4 regions of the Oceanobacillus iheyensis HTE831 genome follow, and region 4 is predicted to be linked to each of the others. Evidence: riboswitches for the same ligand, from Rfam matches in the RefSeq annotation. Region 4 holds a riboswitch; each other region holds the start of a gene.
What was found. Region 4 has a riboswitch for S-adenosylmethionine ahead of OB_RS15545 (O-acetylhomoserine aminocarboxypropyltransferase/cysteine synthase family protein). Riboswitches for the same ligand answer to the same signal wherever they lie in the genome.

Region 1: another riboswitch for S-adenosylmethionine. It lies ahead of OB_RS16955 (iron-containing alcohol dehydrogenase family protein); the one in region 4 lies ahead of OB_RS15545 (O-acetylhomoserine aminocarboxypropyltransferase/cysteine synthase family protein).
Region 2: another riboswitch for S-adenosylmethionine. It lies ahead of metK (methionine adenosyltransferase); the one in region 4 lies ahead of OB_RS15545 (O-acetylhomoserine aminocarboxypropyltransferase/cysteine synthase family protein).
Region 3: another riboswitch for S-adenosylmethionine. It lies ahead of OB_RS03765 (homocysteine S-methyltransferase family protein); the one in region 4 lies ahead of OB_RS15545 (O-acetylhomoserine aminocarboxypropyltransferase/cysteine synthase family protein).

Annotation. Positions count from the first base shown of each region.
Region 1 is NC_004193.1:3,464,190-3,468,395, forward strand. Features, by position in the region: gene OB_RS16945 (methionine ABC transporter ATP-binding protein) at 1-111, opposite strand, end outside; gene OB_RS16950 (MetQ/NlpA family ABC transporter substrate-binding protein) at 151-972, opposite strand; gene OB_RS16955 (iron-containing alcohol dehydrogenase family protein) at 969-2,123, opposite strand; SAM riboswitch class I at 2,212-2,331, opposite strand; gene OB_RS16960 (AIPR family protein) at 2,529-3,722, opposite strand; gene OB_RS16965 (helix-turn-helix domain-containing protein) at 3,804-4,073, shown strand.
Region 2 is NC_004193.1:2,363,423-2,367,628, forward strand. Features, by position in the region: gene OB_RS11900 (sigma-70 family RNA polymerase sigma factor) at 1-356, opposite strand, end outside; gene metK (methionine adenosyltransferase) at 611-1,807, opposite strand; SAM riboswitch class I at 1,981-2,091, opposite strand; gene pckA (phosphoenolpyruvate carboxykinase (ATP)) at 2,297-3,880, shown strand.
Region 3 is NC_004193.1:725,017-729,222, forward strand. Features, by position in the region: gene OB_RS03755 (thiolase family protein) at 1-1,119, shown strand, start outside; gene OB_RS03760 (DUF1801 domain-containing protein) at 1,121-1,549, opposite strand; SAM riboswitch class I at 2,010-2,115, shown strand; gene OB_RS03765 (homocysteine S-methyltransferase family protein) at 2,191-3,240, shown strand; gene OB_RS03770 (hypothetical protein) at 3,566-3,781, opposite strand; gene OB_RS03775 (YfcC family protein) at 3,936-4,206, opposite strand, start outside.
Region 4 is NC_004193.1:3,159,663-3,163,868, reverse strand. Features, by position in the region: gene OB_RS15545 (O-acetylhomoserine aminocarboxypropyltransferase/cysteine synthase family protein) at 1-1,584, opposite strand, end outside; SAM riboswitch class I at 1,687-1,796, opposite strand; gene rarD (EamA family transporter RarD) at 1,875-2,786, opposite strand; gene OB_RS18435 (hypothetical protein) at 3,153-3,311, shown strand; gene megL (methionine gamma-lyase) at 3,349-4,206, shown strand, end outside.

The DNA.
Region 1 (4,206 bases), 300 kb from region 4:
GATCACGCCATAGATTTCTCCTTTTCCAACAGATAAAGAAACATCTTTCAATGCCTGAATATCTCCTTGTTTTCCTGCAAATGTCTTTGTGATGTTGGTTAATTCAATCATTTGTTTATGCTCCTTCCGTTACGCACTTTGCCAAAATCCTTACCACGAAGGAACGAGCGATCCGCCAAATTCTTCTTCGATAAATGTTTTGACTTCTTCACTGCGATAAATATCTGCTAGTTTTTGGATGATTTCATCGTCTTCATTTTCCGCTCTGACAGCCGCATGGTTAATATAAGGTGAATCTTTTGGCTCGATGAAAATAGCGTCTTCCGTTGGAGTAAATCCAGCTTCGATGGCGAAATTCGTATTAATCGCTGCCGCATCCAATTCCTCTAACTGACGTGCAATCTGCGCAGAATCGAGTTCCACAAATTCATAATTGCCGTTATTCTTTTCAATATCACGAACAGTGGAATTAATCCCCGTCTCCGGATCCAACTCGATTAAACCAGCTTGTTCAAATAATAAAAGTGCACGACCGCTATTGGTTGGATCACTAGGCAGTCCGATTGTTGCTCCCTCTGGCAATTCAGACACATCACCGACATCTAATGAATAAATCCCCATCGGGAAAGTCACCGTATCAAATGATTTCACTAAGTCTAGGTTTCTATCTTCTCTAATAGCATTAAAATACGGTTCTGTTTGGAATATATTTAAATCGAGTTCCCCTTCATCTAATGCAACATTTGGCATCACATAATCCGTGAACACCTCCGTCTCGATATTAATGCCTTCCTCTTCTGCTAGTTCTGTTACTTTCTCAAGAATCTCTTCATGTGGTCCTGCCGTTACACCGATGACTAATTTTTCATCATCGTACAACCCTTCACTTGCCCCGCTAGATTCTTCACTGCCACATGCAGCCAAAAGTGCTACTGCTAAAAATACGATCGCTGTTAATAATCCTTTTTTCATGATGTTTTCTCTCCTCTTTTTTCCTTGTAATAGATTTGATTATTTTTCTCTACTTGCTGTAACGCACTTGCTAAAGATTCCGCCGTCACTTCCCGGTTCATAAAATGTATCGACTCTTGCGGCAGAATTGCTTTCTGAATAATCCTTTCGACGAGATCAGTATTAGTTATATCAATACCGATCTCCTGTAAACTAGATGGCAACTGCCATTGATCATAAAAATCGAGTAATCGCAAAAGCTCTTCTTCTTTTTGTTCGAATGCCAATTGACCAAGGATGCCGTATGCCACAAGCTCCCCGTGCAAGAAGTGTTGAGCCTCGCTGGCTTCCGTTAATCCATTATGTAGTGAATGTGCCCCGGCAATTCGCCCTGCCTTATCGCCAAATCCGCCTACCATTCCGCCTGTTATAATAATCGCCTCGATAACACGGATTAATGCCGGTGTCACTTGTTTATCCCGGACGGCATCGAGTGCTGCTTTTCCGTCTTCCAGCAATACATCTCGACAAATACTAGCGGAGAATTGGGAAACTTTCACGGGAACAGGCACTTCTTCATTCGGGTAAAAACTCTCGATTAATGCGTCGGCTTCATAAAATTTTGCCAGCGTATCACCAATCCCCGCTCGTAAGTATTCGATAGGAGCATGCGCAATAATCGCCGGCTCTACTAATACAAGTGTCGTCGCTAATGGAAAATACGTATAGTGTGTAAATGCTCCATTACTGTCGTAAAAGACACTAAGCGGTGTCCATGCAGCACAGGTCGCAGCAATTGTCGGAATTAAAACCGATTTAACCTCTGCTTTAGCAGCTGCGGCTTTCGTTATATCCAGTGCAGTCCCGCCACCTATACCAATTACGGCATCAATCGCATGTTGGTGAAGCTGATCCGCTATTTTATCCGCTTTTTCTAGCGTGGTATGACCGTCAATAAAGATGATATTCGCTTCTACTTGCTTCACTAATACAAAAGGCAAATACGGCTTTGCCGCCTGCCATGATCTCTTCCCTGCGATAACTTGTATACGATTAACTGACAGTTCTTCAAGCAGTACAGGAATTTCCTCCAAGACATCCGCGCCAATCCGATAATGACCCGGAGCTCCTTTTACAATCGATGTGGACATAAATCCTTCCTCTTTTCTCATGTTGTGAATTTTTCCGGGAAACTAAAAAATGCCTCCCGATGTGAAATCGAGAGGCATAACATTACACTACGTAAGTCATTCATCACCTCTCTTATTTCTCAAAATACTGTCCGTATTTTGCAGGATTTAGCACCTATTCATCACTGGAATTACGATGAACGGTTGCCGGGCGTCACAGGGCCAGTCCCTCAGCCACTCTCAATAAGAGATATTAGCGTATTAAATTTTAATTATCATACTATTACGGTTTTTACTAATTGTCAATAAGGGATTTGGATACTAGTTGAAAACTCATTTAAGACAGAATAAGCATCCAATTACATATATATGTATATATCTAAAAAGGGAATATATTAAAGAAAAAAAGGAGGTAAATTAACTCCTTTTTTTATTACCTAATTGAAATCACTTACTTTGTAACATCTCAATTTGTATTTGAAGTTTTGTAGAATTTATTGCATCATAATTTTGTAACCAAAGAGCACTACTTTTCCCTGTACTTTGAGGATTATTACCTAATTGTCTGGACATCTCAACTGTATTATTAACTAATTTAGATTTACTTTTTTCCCATACACTCAAAGGATCAACACTCCACTCTAGCACATTACTATCTTTTATTTCTATTAAAGCTCTAAAAGCCGCTAGTATAGGGAATATAAACCCCTGTGTTATATGATAAAGTGTAGGATTCTGATAATATCTTGTAGTCGCCCCTTTATCCTTTCTATCAACACCTTTAACTTTTCCAAACTGTCCTTTTGGGTTAGATAATTTATAACCTTCTACCATCTCTAATTCAATTTTATCGTATAATTTCACTATTTCTGGTAATAAAGGAGCAATATGTTCATAATCGTTTCTAGAATTGTTGGTTGTACCGTCATAATTAGCTAAATAATCTTTTAAAACTTGCGCTTTACCACTATAAGCTTGTATTGGTTGATTACTATTATCTTTATATTTAAACTTATTGAAAGCATACATCAACCTTACTAAATCTACCGTATCTAATCGCTTATCTTCGTTTTCTCTGTATGCAATATCTTTTGAAAATGGTTCGTTCTCAATACTTTCTTTCACAAATTCAAACTTGTTTGCCAATTCAGCTATAGCTTTGTCTGAAACTTGCACACTTGTATTTCTAGCTGCCGATAATTCATCTATTTCAATTACATTATTCATTATCTCTAGATGTACGTATTGTTTTTCATCTGGATCTAACTTTTTCTTATTTTTTATTATAGCGTGATAAGTGTGCCCTCCGTCTAAAACGCCATATTTTTCAGTTTGATCAACACTACCTAAATCAAGTGTAATTTCATTTGTAACAGCATCTATACCAATACTTTTAGCTGAAATTAAGATTCCTCTATTATTCACAAAAAAAGATTGAGTACTCTCTGTTAAAGCGTCCTTTATTCTTCTATATACTTTAGTATTTGTTTTTACATCTCTAGGGTTTACCTCTGTCGGAAATCCACTTGGAATTTGTTCAATGTCTACCCACAAATGATAAACTTCTCTATTATCACCTTCATATGGACTTTTTAATTTTGAATATTTTTTATAATTAAATCTAAATTTATTGTTTTTCAACTTAATTCCTCCTAATATTTTGTTATACTTAGATTATATTGTTAAATAGAATTATTTGGAAGGAACCATGGTACCTGAATTATGGTTAAAAGACAAAAAAATAAATTTATTAATGACCCTTATTATAAAATGGGATTAAAATTAAGGGAATTGCGTGAACATAATAAAATGACAATATCAGACTTAGCTGAACTCATGGATGTATCTGTTAAAACAATCAGCAATTATGAAAATGGATACAACCGTATGACTATTGAAGCAATAATTAAAATTTATAGAAATAGTGTATTCGGAGAAAAAGATCTAGAAGAATTATTGGATTTGTTTATAGTTAGCATATTTGATAATTGATGGTTTAACTTTATTCTTAAAATAATTTATTATTTCTAGAACCTCTTTACAATCTATTACTGTATATAAGTTAAAATCCTCCTATAAAAACTGGAGAGCTTTAGATAAATCTGTATAAGCATAAGATTATTTA
Region 2 (4,206 bases), 800 kb from region 4:
ACTTTTTCTGGTTCCATTATGATCATCTTTTTATTCTTCCTTATCGTATCAAGTGCACAATTAATGGTTATTTTTGTGATCCACGTCTTAAAATATTGCGGATTTCTTAACTCAGGTAATTTTTCATATGTTCGATAAGCTGTTTCTTGAATTACATCATATGTATCATTAGAATTCTTTACATATGTATTCGCAATGCGGTATAGATTTTTCTCATAACTGTGAAATAATGCCATAAATGATTCTTGATTCCCTTTTTGTGCTTCTTCTACTAGTTCAATGATACTACCACCTGCTTTGCAATGTATAATATATTTTTTGTCATAATACCATAATAAGCAGCTTTGATTTTTCATAAATCAGTAAACTCAATAGAAGAATTCAACATAATTTTATATCTTTCAGATAAAATTCATGAAAGTTTTCCTGTATATTAAGTCAATTTTATAAATTTCTGTTAAGAATTGATGTCTAGTTGAAAAATTAATTATTATGATAAATGAGTGCCATAATAATAATTTCGAATGGAATCAAACTGTTGGTCCACTCGATTAATAAACTAAAAAAACTACCACCTTAAAGATAGATGATAGTTTTTTTAAACATTTAATTATTTAGTTAGAGCAATAAGCTCTTCTGTTTTGTCTGTTTTTTCCCATGGGAATAAGATATCTTTTCGACCAAAGTGACCATAAGCTGCGGTATTTTTGTATATAGGTTTTCTTAAATCTAACATGCGGATAATACCAGCTGGACGGAGATCAAATAATTCTCTAACTGCTTCTACCAATCTGTCTTCACTTACTTTTCCAGTTCCAAATGTATTAACTGCAATGGAGACAGGTTGAGCGACACCAATGGCATAGGCTAATTGAACCTCACAAGATTTTGCAAGTCCTGCGGCAACTATATTCTTAGCAACATAACGAGCTGCATATGCTGCAGAACGGTCTACTTTTGTAGCGTCTTTGCCACTAAATGCACCTCCGCCATGTCTAGCATAACCACCGTACGTGTCTACAATAATCTTTCTTCCTGTCAGCCCTACATCACCTTGAGGTCCTCCAATTACAAAACGACCAGTTGGATTTATAAAATATTTTGTTTTATCATCTAACAATTCGCTTGGAACAACCGCTTGAATGACTTTTTCAATCATATCTCTTTCAATTTGCTCATTTTGTATTTCTGAATGATGTTGTGTAGAGATAACGATTGTATCTATACGTTCGGGCTTGTCATTCTCATCATACTCAACAGTTACTTGTGTCTTTCCATCTGGACGAAGATAATCTACTATACCTTCTTTTCTTACATCCGCTAACCTTTTGGACAATTGATGTGCTAATGAGATTGGTAAAGGCATTAATTCTTCAGTCTCATCACATGCGTAACCAAACATTAGCCCTTGGTCGCCAGCTCCAATAGCATCAATTTCTTCCTCACTCATTTTTCCTTGTCGTGCCTCAAGTGCTTGATTTACTCCTCCTGCAATATCTGCAGACTGTTCATCTATCGCAGTTAATACCGCGCAAGTTTCAAAATCAAAACCATATTTAGCACGTGTATACCCTATTTCTTTTACTGTTTCACGAACAAGGGCTGGTATATCTACATAAGTAGAAGTAGAAATTTCTCCTGATACAAGAACTAGTCCTGTAGTTACTGTTGTCTCACATGCAACCCTTGCGTTTGGATCTTTCTTTAAAATTTCATCTAAAATAGCATCTGATATTTGGTCAGACATTTTATCTGGATGCCCCTCAGTTACTGACTCTGAAGTAAATAAACGTCGATTTGCAGCCATAAGGCTAAACTCTCCTTTGATATATGTTGGTACGGATCTCTTTATAACTTCTATCCTATTCAAAGTGCCAATAAAAGAACCTCGTACTAAAAAACGCGGTACCTAAAATTATAGATAAAAACAAAAAAACCTTTCCTTCATAACATGAGGAAAGGAAGAATTATGGCCTTTCGCTCTTATTGTTCAAGGAACTATTATCCTTGCATCAGATTAGCACCTTTTCACCAGTAGTGATGGTTGCTGGGCTTCATCGGGTCTGTCCCTCCACCAACTCTGAATAAGAGTATCCGTTCATGGTTAAGATTAACGAAAGGTGAGTTGTCTGTCAACTAATTTAAGCCTTGTCACATCAAAAAATATATTGCATAAAATAAATTTTAATATAGTATGGACTATTTATTTTAATGTGTTATACTAATAATCAGATTTAATAAATATGGATCGTTAAGAGATTAAAACTACTCTAATTAATAGTAAGGAGATTATACCATGAAAACTGTTGATAAGTCTTATATGAAAGAATTACAAACAAATCATATTCACCACAATCTATCGGTAGCACAGCTCGTTGAAAAAATTCTGTATAGACAAGAAGGAATTCTTACATCTACCGGAGCAGTACGCGCCACTACAGGAACTTATACTGGTCGATCTCCGGAAGATAAATTTACCGTTAAAGATGAAGTTTCGGATCAACATGTTAACTGGGGTAAAGTTAATAAACCCATCCAGGAGGAAGTATTCAACCAATTATTATCTAAAGTGATTTCTTATTTAAATGAAAAACAAGAAATATTTAAATTTCAAGGATTTGCGGGGTCTGATCATACTTACCGACTCCCTATTCAAGTGATTAATGAATATGCTTGGCATAATTTATTTTCTAGACAACTATTCATTACTCCAACGGAAGAGGAATTAAACAATCACCAAGCAGAATTTACAGTTATTTCAGCTCCAGGATTTAAGGCTGATCCAGCTATTGATGGAACAAATTCAGAAACATTTATATTAATTTCTTTTAAGAAAAGAATTGTACTTATCGGTGGTACTGAATATGCCGGAGAAATTAAAAAGTCCATTTTTTCTGTGATGAATTATTTATTACCACAGCAAGATGTGCTTTCTATGCATTGCTCCGCTAATGTAGGCCAGGAAGGTGACGTTGCATTATTTTTCGGGTTATCAGGTACCGGGAAAACGACATTATCCGCAGACCCCTACCGAAAATTAATCGGTGATGACGAACATGGTTGGAGTCCAAATGGTGTATTCAATATTGAAGGCGGTTGTTATGCGAAATGTATCAATCTCTCAGAAGAAAAGGAACCACAAATTTATAACGCAATCCGTTACGGTACTGTGTTAGAGAATGTGATTTTAAATGACAATAGCAGAGAACCCGATTATGATGATACTTCATTAACAGAAAACACACGTGCTGCTTATCCTTTAGAGAATATAGACAATATTATTAATCCTAGTGTTGCAGGGCATCCAAATACAATTATTTTCTTAACTGCTGACGCATCAGGCACATTGCCTCCGATTAGCAAACTGACAAAAGAACAAGCGATGTATCATTTTCTAAGCGGATATACAAGTAAATTAGCAGGAACAGAACGAGGAGTAACAGAACCACTAGCTACTTTCTCTGCTTGTTTTGGTTCTCCATTCTTACCATTAGCTCCATCTAAATATGCAGAAATGCTTGGAAAGAAAATTGATATGTTTGATACAAATGTATTTTTGATTAATACCGGATGGACTGGCGGATCATATGGAGTGGGTGACCGTATTAAACTTTCCTTCACCAGAGCAATGGTTCACTCTGCATTAGAAGGAGAATTAAATTCTATAGAAACAATCACTGATGAAATTTTCGGTTTACAGATTCCTGCTCATGTTCCTGGAGTCCCTGATGAATTATTAGTACCTAAACAGACATGGGGTAATAAAGAAGCATATATGAAAGAAGCACAAACACTTGCATTAAAATTCCACGAAAACTTTAAGAAATTCACTCTAGCTAGTGAAACGATTAAGCAAGCTGGTCCTTTATATAAAGGATAATTTAAACATGTTTACTCATCCCATTAAGGATTAATATAAATGAGTGAAGTACTCGTTCGATATTTGCGAACAACCAGTCTCAATACGAGGCTGGTTTTTTATTCGTTTATCTCTGAAGGCTCGGTCCAGTTCGGCGTCGCTTAGCGGTGAGAAATGCTTTTGACTTGGCTAGCATTGCTCACCACCGACTTCGCAACTTCCCTCCCCTTCCTTCGATAACTCATCTTCCTCTTTCCTTTCGGAGATTCGTTTATCTCTGAAGGCTCAGTCCAGTTCAGCGTCGCTTAACGGTGAGAAATGCTTTTGACTTGGCCAGCATTGCTCAC
Region 3 (4,206 bases), 1.2 Mb from region 4:
AAAAACATATCATCTGGTTTCCTAGCAAGCCATGTAGTGAAAGAATCATTGAGAAGAGTCAATCTTCCTGCTGATCATATAGATGAGGTTATTTTAGGAGAAGTAAGACAATCAACAGAATCATCGAATATTGCTAGAGTCGCAGCACTAAGAGCTGGTATTCCTGAACAAGTTACTGCTTTCACGGTAAATAGATTATGTGCTTCTGGAATTCAAGCAGTGACATCCGGAGTGCAACAAATTCTAAGCAATCAAGCTGATATTGTAGTAGCGGGGGGAGCAGAGAGTATGAGCCGATCTCCAATATATTTACGAAATACTAGATTTGGAGGGGATCGAACAACTATCGTAGATTCTAATTTAGAAGCAGGACAACAACCTCCAGAAATCTATGGTAAGAGCCTATCAATGGGAATTACCGCTGAGAATGTTGCTAGGAAATATAAAATATCAAGAGAAGATCAAGATGCATTTGCATTAGAAAGCCAGCACAGAGCAAAAAAAGCCATCGAAACAGGACGATTTAAAAAAGAGATAGCCCCTATCGAAGTTAAGGAAAAGAAACAAACATCTGTATTTGCAGTAGATGAATATCCTCGACTTGATACATCTTTAGAGAAACTAGCAAGTCTAAAACCGGTATTTGAAGCAGACGGTACGGTGACGGCAGGTAATGCTTGTGGCAGAAATGATGGGGCGTCAGCTCTGGTAATCATGAAAGAGTCACGGGCCAAACATCTTGGGTTGAAACCACTCGCAAGAATTATAGACTGGAGTACAGCAGGTGTGTCTCCTGAAATGATGGGGATTGGACCAGTACCCGCAGTCAATCAATTACTTAAACGAACGAATAAAACATTGCAAGACATAGATTTAATAGAATTAAATGAAGCATTTGCCTCTCAAAGTATCGCTGTCATCCGCCAACTAGGTTTGGATTATGAAAAAGTAAATGTTAATGGTGGTGCAATTGCATTAGGTCATCCGGTCGGTGCTACAGGAACACGGATAATTACGACATTAATCTATGAGTTAATTCGAAGAAAACAACAATATGGCATAGCTACCTTGTGCGCTGGTGGCGGTCAAGGAATGGCAATATTAATTGAACAATGCTAAGCTATTTTGCATTATCAGGATATGTTGATTGTATATGATTGAGAGATTTCTTAATTAAATGACGTAAAGTATCCAGATTAATATCACTGAGTTTATTAATGTAGACGCATGATTTTCCTGTAGTGTACTTCCCTAAATCTGTCAATAATTCATTATCTTGAGAAACTTCTGTTGAGAGATAGAGACTGATTTTTGATTTTCTAGGAGAATATCCTACCATTAAAGATTCACCCGAGTGGCCAGAAGCGTATTTATATTTGTATTTTCCAAAACCAATAATACTTGTTCCCCACATCTTTGCTGGATACTCAGTAGATTCGGTAAATATATCTAATAATTGATAAGCATCTTCTTTCTTTTGAACATGATCGATACTTTCGATGAATTGAATAACACTGTTTTCTGTTTCTTTTGTTTTTAGTTCATACATTTTCATCGCTCCTCCTACTATGATTGATAATAGTATAACAAACGAATCGTATAATTAATAAACTATCTTTATAAAAATGTTGCGCTGCTTGATTTTTTCGTTCAGTCGAATCGCTTTTTTGCTGCCATTCACCGATCCAACTAACTAGTAAAAGAAAAGTCCTTTTCTAGAAGCGCTCTAATGCCCAAAAATCTAGAAAAATACTAGGGAATTGGTGAATAGAAGCGCTCTAATAACCAAGTATCTTATAAAAAGTGTGTGCTGGTTCTTTGCAATAATAGCTCTTGGTTTTCTTTCAATTTGCTATATTTTACGATTGGTTATGTTGAGCTTGATTTACAACCTTTCACTACGAACAAAAATCAGCTTTTCTAAATTATAATAAATTTCACTATTGATTATTTTAATGTTATCAGTTAGAATATTATAAAGTTAATTTTTTAAAAATTTAATATAGTTAGACTTATCAAGAGAGATGGAGGGATTGGCCCGATGAAGTCTCAGCAACCAGCCTAGATAAGGTATGGTGCTAATTCCAATAGGCTTACAAGCCTTAAAGATAAGAAGAGCTATGTATTTTAACCCTTCTTCTTACTTTTAGAAGAGGGGTTTTTTGATTTTTAGAATAGGAGGAGATTATTATGAAGCGGAGTTTACAAAGACGTTTGCAAGAAGGCACGGTAATAGCAGGAGAAGGGTATTTATTTGAATTAGAGAGGAGGGGGTACTTACAGGCAGGTTCGTTTGTACCAGAAGTAGCCCTTGAAAATCCGGATGCGTTAAAACAGACGTATCGTGATTTTATGAACGCTGGTTCGGATGTTGTATTAGCATTTACATATAATGCACATCGAGAGAAAATGCGTATTATTGGTAAGGAACAATTACTAGAACCGTTGAACAGAAGTGCTATTCGTTTAGCGAAAGAAGTAGCCAAAGAACATCCACAGGAAGAAGCATTAGTTGCAGGAAATATTTCTAATACAAATATCTTTGACCCTAATGATGAATCAAGCAAACATAAAGTGAGAGAGATGTTTGCCGAAATGGCACAGTGGAGTAAAGAAGAAGACGTTGATTTTATAAATGGGGAAACGTTCTATTATCATGAAGAGGCAGAGATTGCTTTGGAAGAAATATTGAAAAAAGACTTGCCAGCTGTCATCACACTAGGATTAATGGGAGAGAACATCTTAAGAGATTGCTATACAGTAGAAGAATCGTGTAAGATATTATCGGAAAAAGGAGCCCTTGTTGTTGGCATGAATTGTTTCCGAGGTCCAGATACAATGCAGCCTTATATCGCAAAAATTAGACAGCATGTAGACGGTTATGTAGGTGCATTACCTATTCCATATCGTACATCAAATGAGCATCCGACTTTTTTCAATTTACCTGATGGTGGGTGTAGCTGTCATCTCCCTACTGAGACCACTTTTCCAACTGCATTAGATCCACTGTACCATAACCGTTATGAACTGGCAGCATGGGCTAAAGAAGCAAAAGAAATCGGTGTTAATTATATCGGATTATGCTGTGGGGCTTCTCCAGCTATGCTAAGAGCTGTTGCAGAGTCTGTTGGGAAAGAGACCGTTAATTCTCCTTATTCTCCTGACATGGAGAAACATTTCTTGTTTGGTAAGGATAAAAGTTTAAAAGAGCATAACGTAGGTTATCGATTCAAGGCATAATATCGTCATTTCTCTGGAGGATTTATTAGCGTATTGGAAAAATCAAAGAGGTTGATGGGTGTGGCAATTATGAGGGAGACAGATAAATCCTCTAACTTGAACGTGAAAAGAAGAGAAACATAAGAATTTAAGGCGTGTAATCATTATATGATGAACTGGAATAATGGAAAATTCATACGCGATCTTCTACGGGTGGTTGTCAGTCTCCTCATCCCTTTTTCCTCCCGTAGAGTTTTACGTATATCTTCCATTTTCCTTTCATTTTTTTGAAATAAATCTTGCTGCTCCGTATAAAAAGTTAAACCTCACTGTTGTGTCCTAAATCTTAGTGATTTTCTACTTCATATGTTCCTGCCTCTATTTCGGATTGCAATGAATATAGATAATTTTTTAACTCTAAATCCTGGATACTTTCAATATCATTCCATTTAAAATTTAATGGCTCTTCATCGATTAACATGGCAAGCCAGGTATCCCCATTACTTCGGTAAGTAGCAATTAATTTGTACTTTGAAGTGTAGGGAGGAATCTTAAATGACATTACTCATCATTCCTCGCTAATTTAGTTGTTTATATATTCTTATATCGGTATATATTGAAGGATATCAACTAGCTTGAATAAATAATTAGGTAATTACACCTAACTATTTATTCAGGAATGATTATATTTTAATGGGAATGATGTGTTTTACTGTCTACATAGGACCCCATTCAATGAGAACTCCTATTATTAAAGCTATAATTGCAATTACTAGCCATATAAGAAATAGAGGGAATACCCATTTTAGCCATTTTGTATAAGGTACTTTAGCTACAGCAAGACTAGCCATAAGAATTCCTGACGTAGGAAAGATTAAATTAGTGAGTCCATCCCCAAATTGATAAGATTGAACAGCAACTTGTCTAGTTACCCCAATCATGTCAGCTAATGGAGATAGAAGTGGCATTGCTATCATTGCTTGTCCG
Region 4 (4,206 bases):
ATCTTTTAATGCAGTGGACTGTCTATCCGATGCAAATACAATGGTATCTGTCGGTACTTCTCCCTCGATAGATTGGACTGTCTCATCAAACCAGATAGCATCAACCTCTGTATTTAGATCACGTAACGATGTCACTGGTACTACTTCATACCCTAGCGTTTCAAGTGGTGCTAGTTGATCTTGGTCTATTTGAAGTGTAGCTATTACTTTTTTTCTCACTCCATTGCTTCGATCGAATGGAGAGTGAAGTAACCATTGTACTGCAATTTCTTCTTGGGTCGGTTTATTTGTATGTGATTTACCAGTAGCTTTCTCAATTGCTTGGTCAAGATCAGCGATAATATCATCGATGGACTCCAGACCTACGGATAATCGTACTAATTCTTCAGTTACGCCACTTAATGCTAAGTCATCTTCGTTTAATTGTTGATGCGTGGTAGATGCCGGATGAATAATAAGGGATTTTGCATCTCCTACATTTGCAACATGTGACCACAATGAAACATTATCTATTAATGTTCGTCCCGCTTCTCGACCACCAGATATTCCAAAAGTGATAATAGATCCGAAGCTTTGTTTCAAATATTTACCTGCCAGTTCATGAGATGGATGCTCTTCTAATCCTGGATAGTTCACCCATTCGACAGCAGGATGTGCTTGTAAATATTTCGCTAATTGCAATGCATTATCGGTATGTTGTTTAATGCGTAAGTGTAATGTCTCCAATCCTTGCAATAGCAGAAAAGCATTTTGTGGGCTTAGTGAAGCTCCAATATCACGTAATAATTGCACTCTAAGTTTTGTAATGTATGCTGCTGCCCCAAGGTCAACGTATTTTAATCCATTATAACTTTCATCAGGTTCTGCAAAGTCTTGGAAACGATCGTTATTCCAATCAAATCGACCACTATCAACCACGACACCACCAATGGTTGTTCCATGTCCTCCAATCCATTTTGTTGCAGAGTGAACAACAATATCTGCACCCCAAGTTAATGGCTTTGTTACATAAGGTGTAGCAAAGGTATTATCAATAATTAACGGTACACCATGCTTATGTGCTACTTCAGAAACTTTTTCGATATCAAATACATAGAGGCTAGGATTCGTAATAATTTCACCGAAAACTGCTTTCGTCTTATCCGTAATAGCATCATCAATCGCTTGAGGATCTGTTCCATCCACAAACTTCACATTAATTCCGTAACGAGGGAGGGTGTTAGCAAATAGATTGAACGTACCACCGTATAAGTTGCTGTCAGCAACAATTTCATCTCCAGAACCAGCAATATTAAGAATCGCTAACGTAATTGCCGCCATACCAGAAGAGGTAGCAACTGCACCAATACCATCTTCAAGCTGAGTGATTCGCTGTTCAAAAGCATCTACAGTTGGATTCATAATTCGTGAATAAATATTTCCCGGTTCTGCTAAACCAAATAAATTTTGTGCATGTTCGGTATCTCGGAACACATAGGACGTAGTTTGATAAATTGGAACTGCACGTGAACCAGTTGATGGGTCTGGTTCCTGTCCTCCATGAAGTAAGATTGTTTCTGCTTGCAAAGATTGAAATTTAGACATCGTGTTTCCTCCTTGAATTTATTATTTTTAAAGTAATAAGAGAAGGATTAAAAAAAGCCCCCTTCATAAGAAGAGGACTTTGTCTGTTTAAAACCGAACCTCCTCTTATCTTCCAGACGATGAAGTCTGTAGGATTTAGCACCTTTCAATAGCAATTGCTACAGGTTGCCGGGCTTCGCAGGGCCTATTCCCTCCACCACTCTTGATAAGAGATTTGCTTATTAAATTGTTAAAAGTATATCTTGTTTACTTGTTGATTGTCAACAGTAAATTTAAAATTATTTAAAAATTCATGTATTGAATGCTTTTTTTCGTCGTGATTGTTTATATATGCTATAGATATAGATTGCTAGTGCTAACCATATAAATAAGAATGTAATCATATGGTGGGTCGTGAATGATTCCTCATATAAAAATACGCCGAGCAAGAACATCACAGTTGGTGCAACATACTGCAGGAACCCAACGGAAGCTAGTGGTATTCTTCTTGCGCCTGCAGCAAAAAGAAGTAGAGGAATAGCAGTCACAATTCCACCACCTATTAAGAACAGGTTTTCCATAGTCATTAAAGGATTTAATGAGAACCCTTGAGCTTGAGGAGCTATAAATATGTATATTATTGCAAGTGGTGTCATGACGAGTGTTTCTAATGTGAGCCCAAACATTGCACTGAGATCCAGGGTTTTCTTTAGGAAACCATAAATAGCGAAAGTAGTGGCTAATAATATAGATATCCATGGGAATATTCCATACCCGATTGTGAGATAAATAACTGCTACTCCAGCAAGAATGAATGAAAATATCTGTGCCTTGGTTGATGGTTCCTTTAAAATGATTAATCCTAATAATATACTTAAAATGGGATTTATATAGTAACCCAAACTAGCTTGCAGTACGTGCCCGCCGTTTACGGCAAATATAAATAAAAACCAATTGAGTGTAATAACAATCGATGCTGAAGTTATGGCAATAATTTTTTTGCGATCTTGTTTTATATGCCTTATTGTATGTACAAAATTCCGCCATTTACCTGACAGCATAACAAGCAAAATCATGAATACAAAACTCCAAATAATGCGATGTGCAAGTATCGTACCTGCTTCGATCGTGTTAATTTGTTTCCAATAAATTGGCAAGAAGCCCCAAAGTAAATAAGCACTAAATGTAAGAATCATACCTTGTTGGATTGATTTATTCCCCATAATTTTCCTTCTTTCTATAAATGCATTCTAGTTTCATATAATAATAGTCGGATTTTTGAAAGGAATCAATTATTTGAATTTATATTAAAGAAAACGCTTTCATAAATGTTGTAAATACTTTATTATTGAATTGATATGTTTATCTAAATGAGTAATTGTCCTAGGAAATATTTAACTATATGAGTCAATTTCATATCTGCTAAATTCAGTATAAAAAGCGAATGTTTTAGATATTTTTATATTTAATGTTCGGATTAAAGCAATAATTTGGCTTTGATTGTAATGAAAGACGGCGACTCCTGCAGGTACCGCGCGAGCTGAAGATCCACTTGAAAAGTGTTCTTCTTTTCAGTTAGCTAAAAACCGGTGCCTGCGGAAAGCGCCGTCTGCAATGAAAATCAAATAACGCAATATACGGATTTTACACCAATTATATTAATTATGAAATTTATTCATATAAGTAGTAATACATTAAAAGAACATAAATATCAGGGGTTAGGTGTTACGATCGATCAGTTAGGCTAGAAAGAAACAACCTATTCTATATAAGAGGGGGATTTTAATGAAATATAAACATATGGAGACTTCAGTTATTCATGAAGGATACGACTCAACACAGATGCTTGGGAGCTTGACTCCTCCAATATTTCAAACGTCAACATACACCTTTGACTCGGCAGAACAAGGGGAAGCACGATTTGCCGCAGAGGAAGAAGGATATATCTATTCTCGTTTAGGTAATCCAACTGTGCGCATTTTAGAAGAGAAAATTGCAGCATTAGAAGGCGGAGAGCGAGGGTTAGCTTTTTCATCTGGAATGGCGGCGGTATCTGCTATTTTATTTGCATTAACAAAAGCTAATGATCATATTATTTGCTCTTCAGGATTATATGGTTGTACTTATGGATTGTTATCAATGATGAAAGAAAAATATAATATTAAAACGGATTATTCCAATATGTCATCCGAACAGGAATTGGAAAATCAGATAACGAAAGAAACAGTATTAATCTATGTGGAAACACCGATTAATCCTACCATGCAAGTAATTGATTTAGAATTAGTTGTGAAAGTAGCTAAGAAGCATCAACTTTTAGTAGTGGTAGATAATACTTTTTCCTCACCTTACTTGCAACGTCCTTTAGAGATAGGATGTGATTTTGTTATTCATAGTGCAACGAAGTATATTAGTGGACATGGTGATGTGATTGCAGGACTTGCGGTTGGAAAAAAAGATATCATGGATACCATTGCTTTAACTACGCAAAAAGATATTGGCGGAGTTTTGTCTCCTTTTGATGCTTGGTTATTGATTCGAGGATTAAAAACATTACCATTGCGAATGGATAGACATAGTAGTAACGCAGAAAAAATAGTTCAACAACTAAAGTTACACAAAGCGGTTAAAAATGTCTATTAT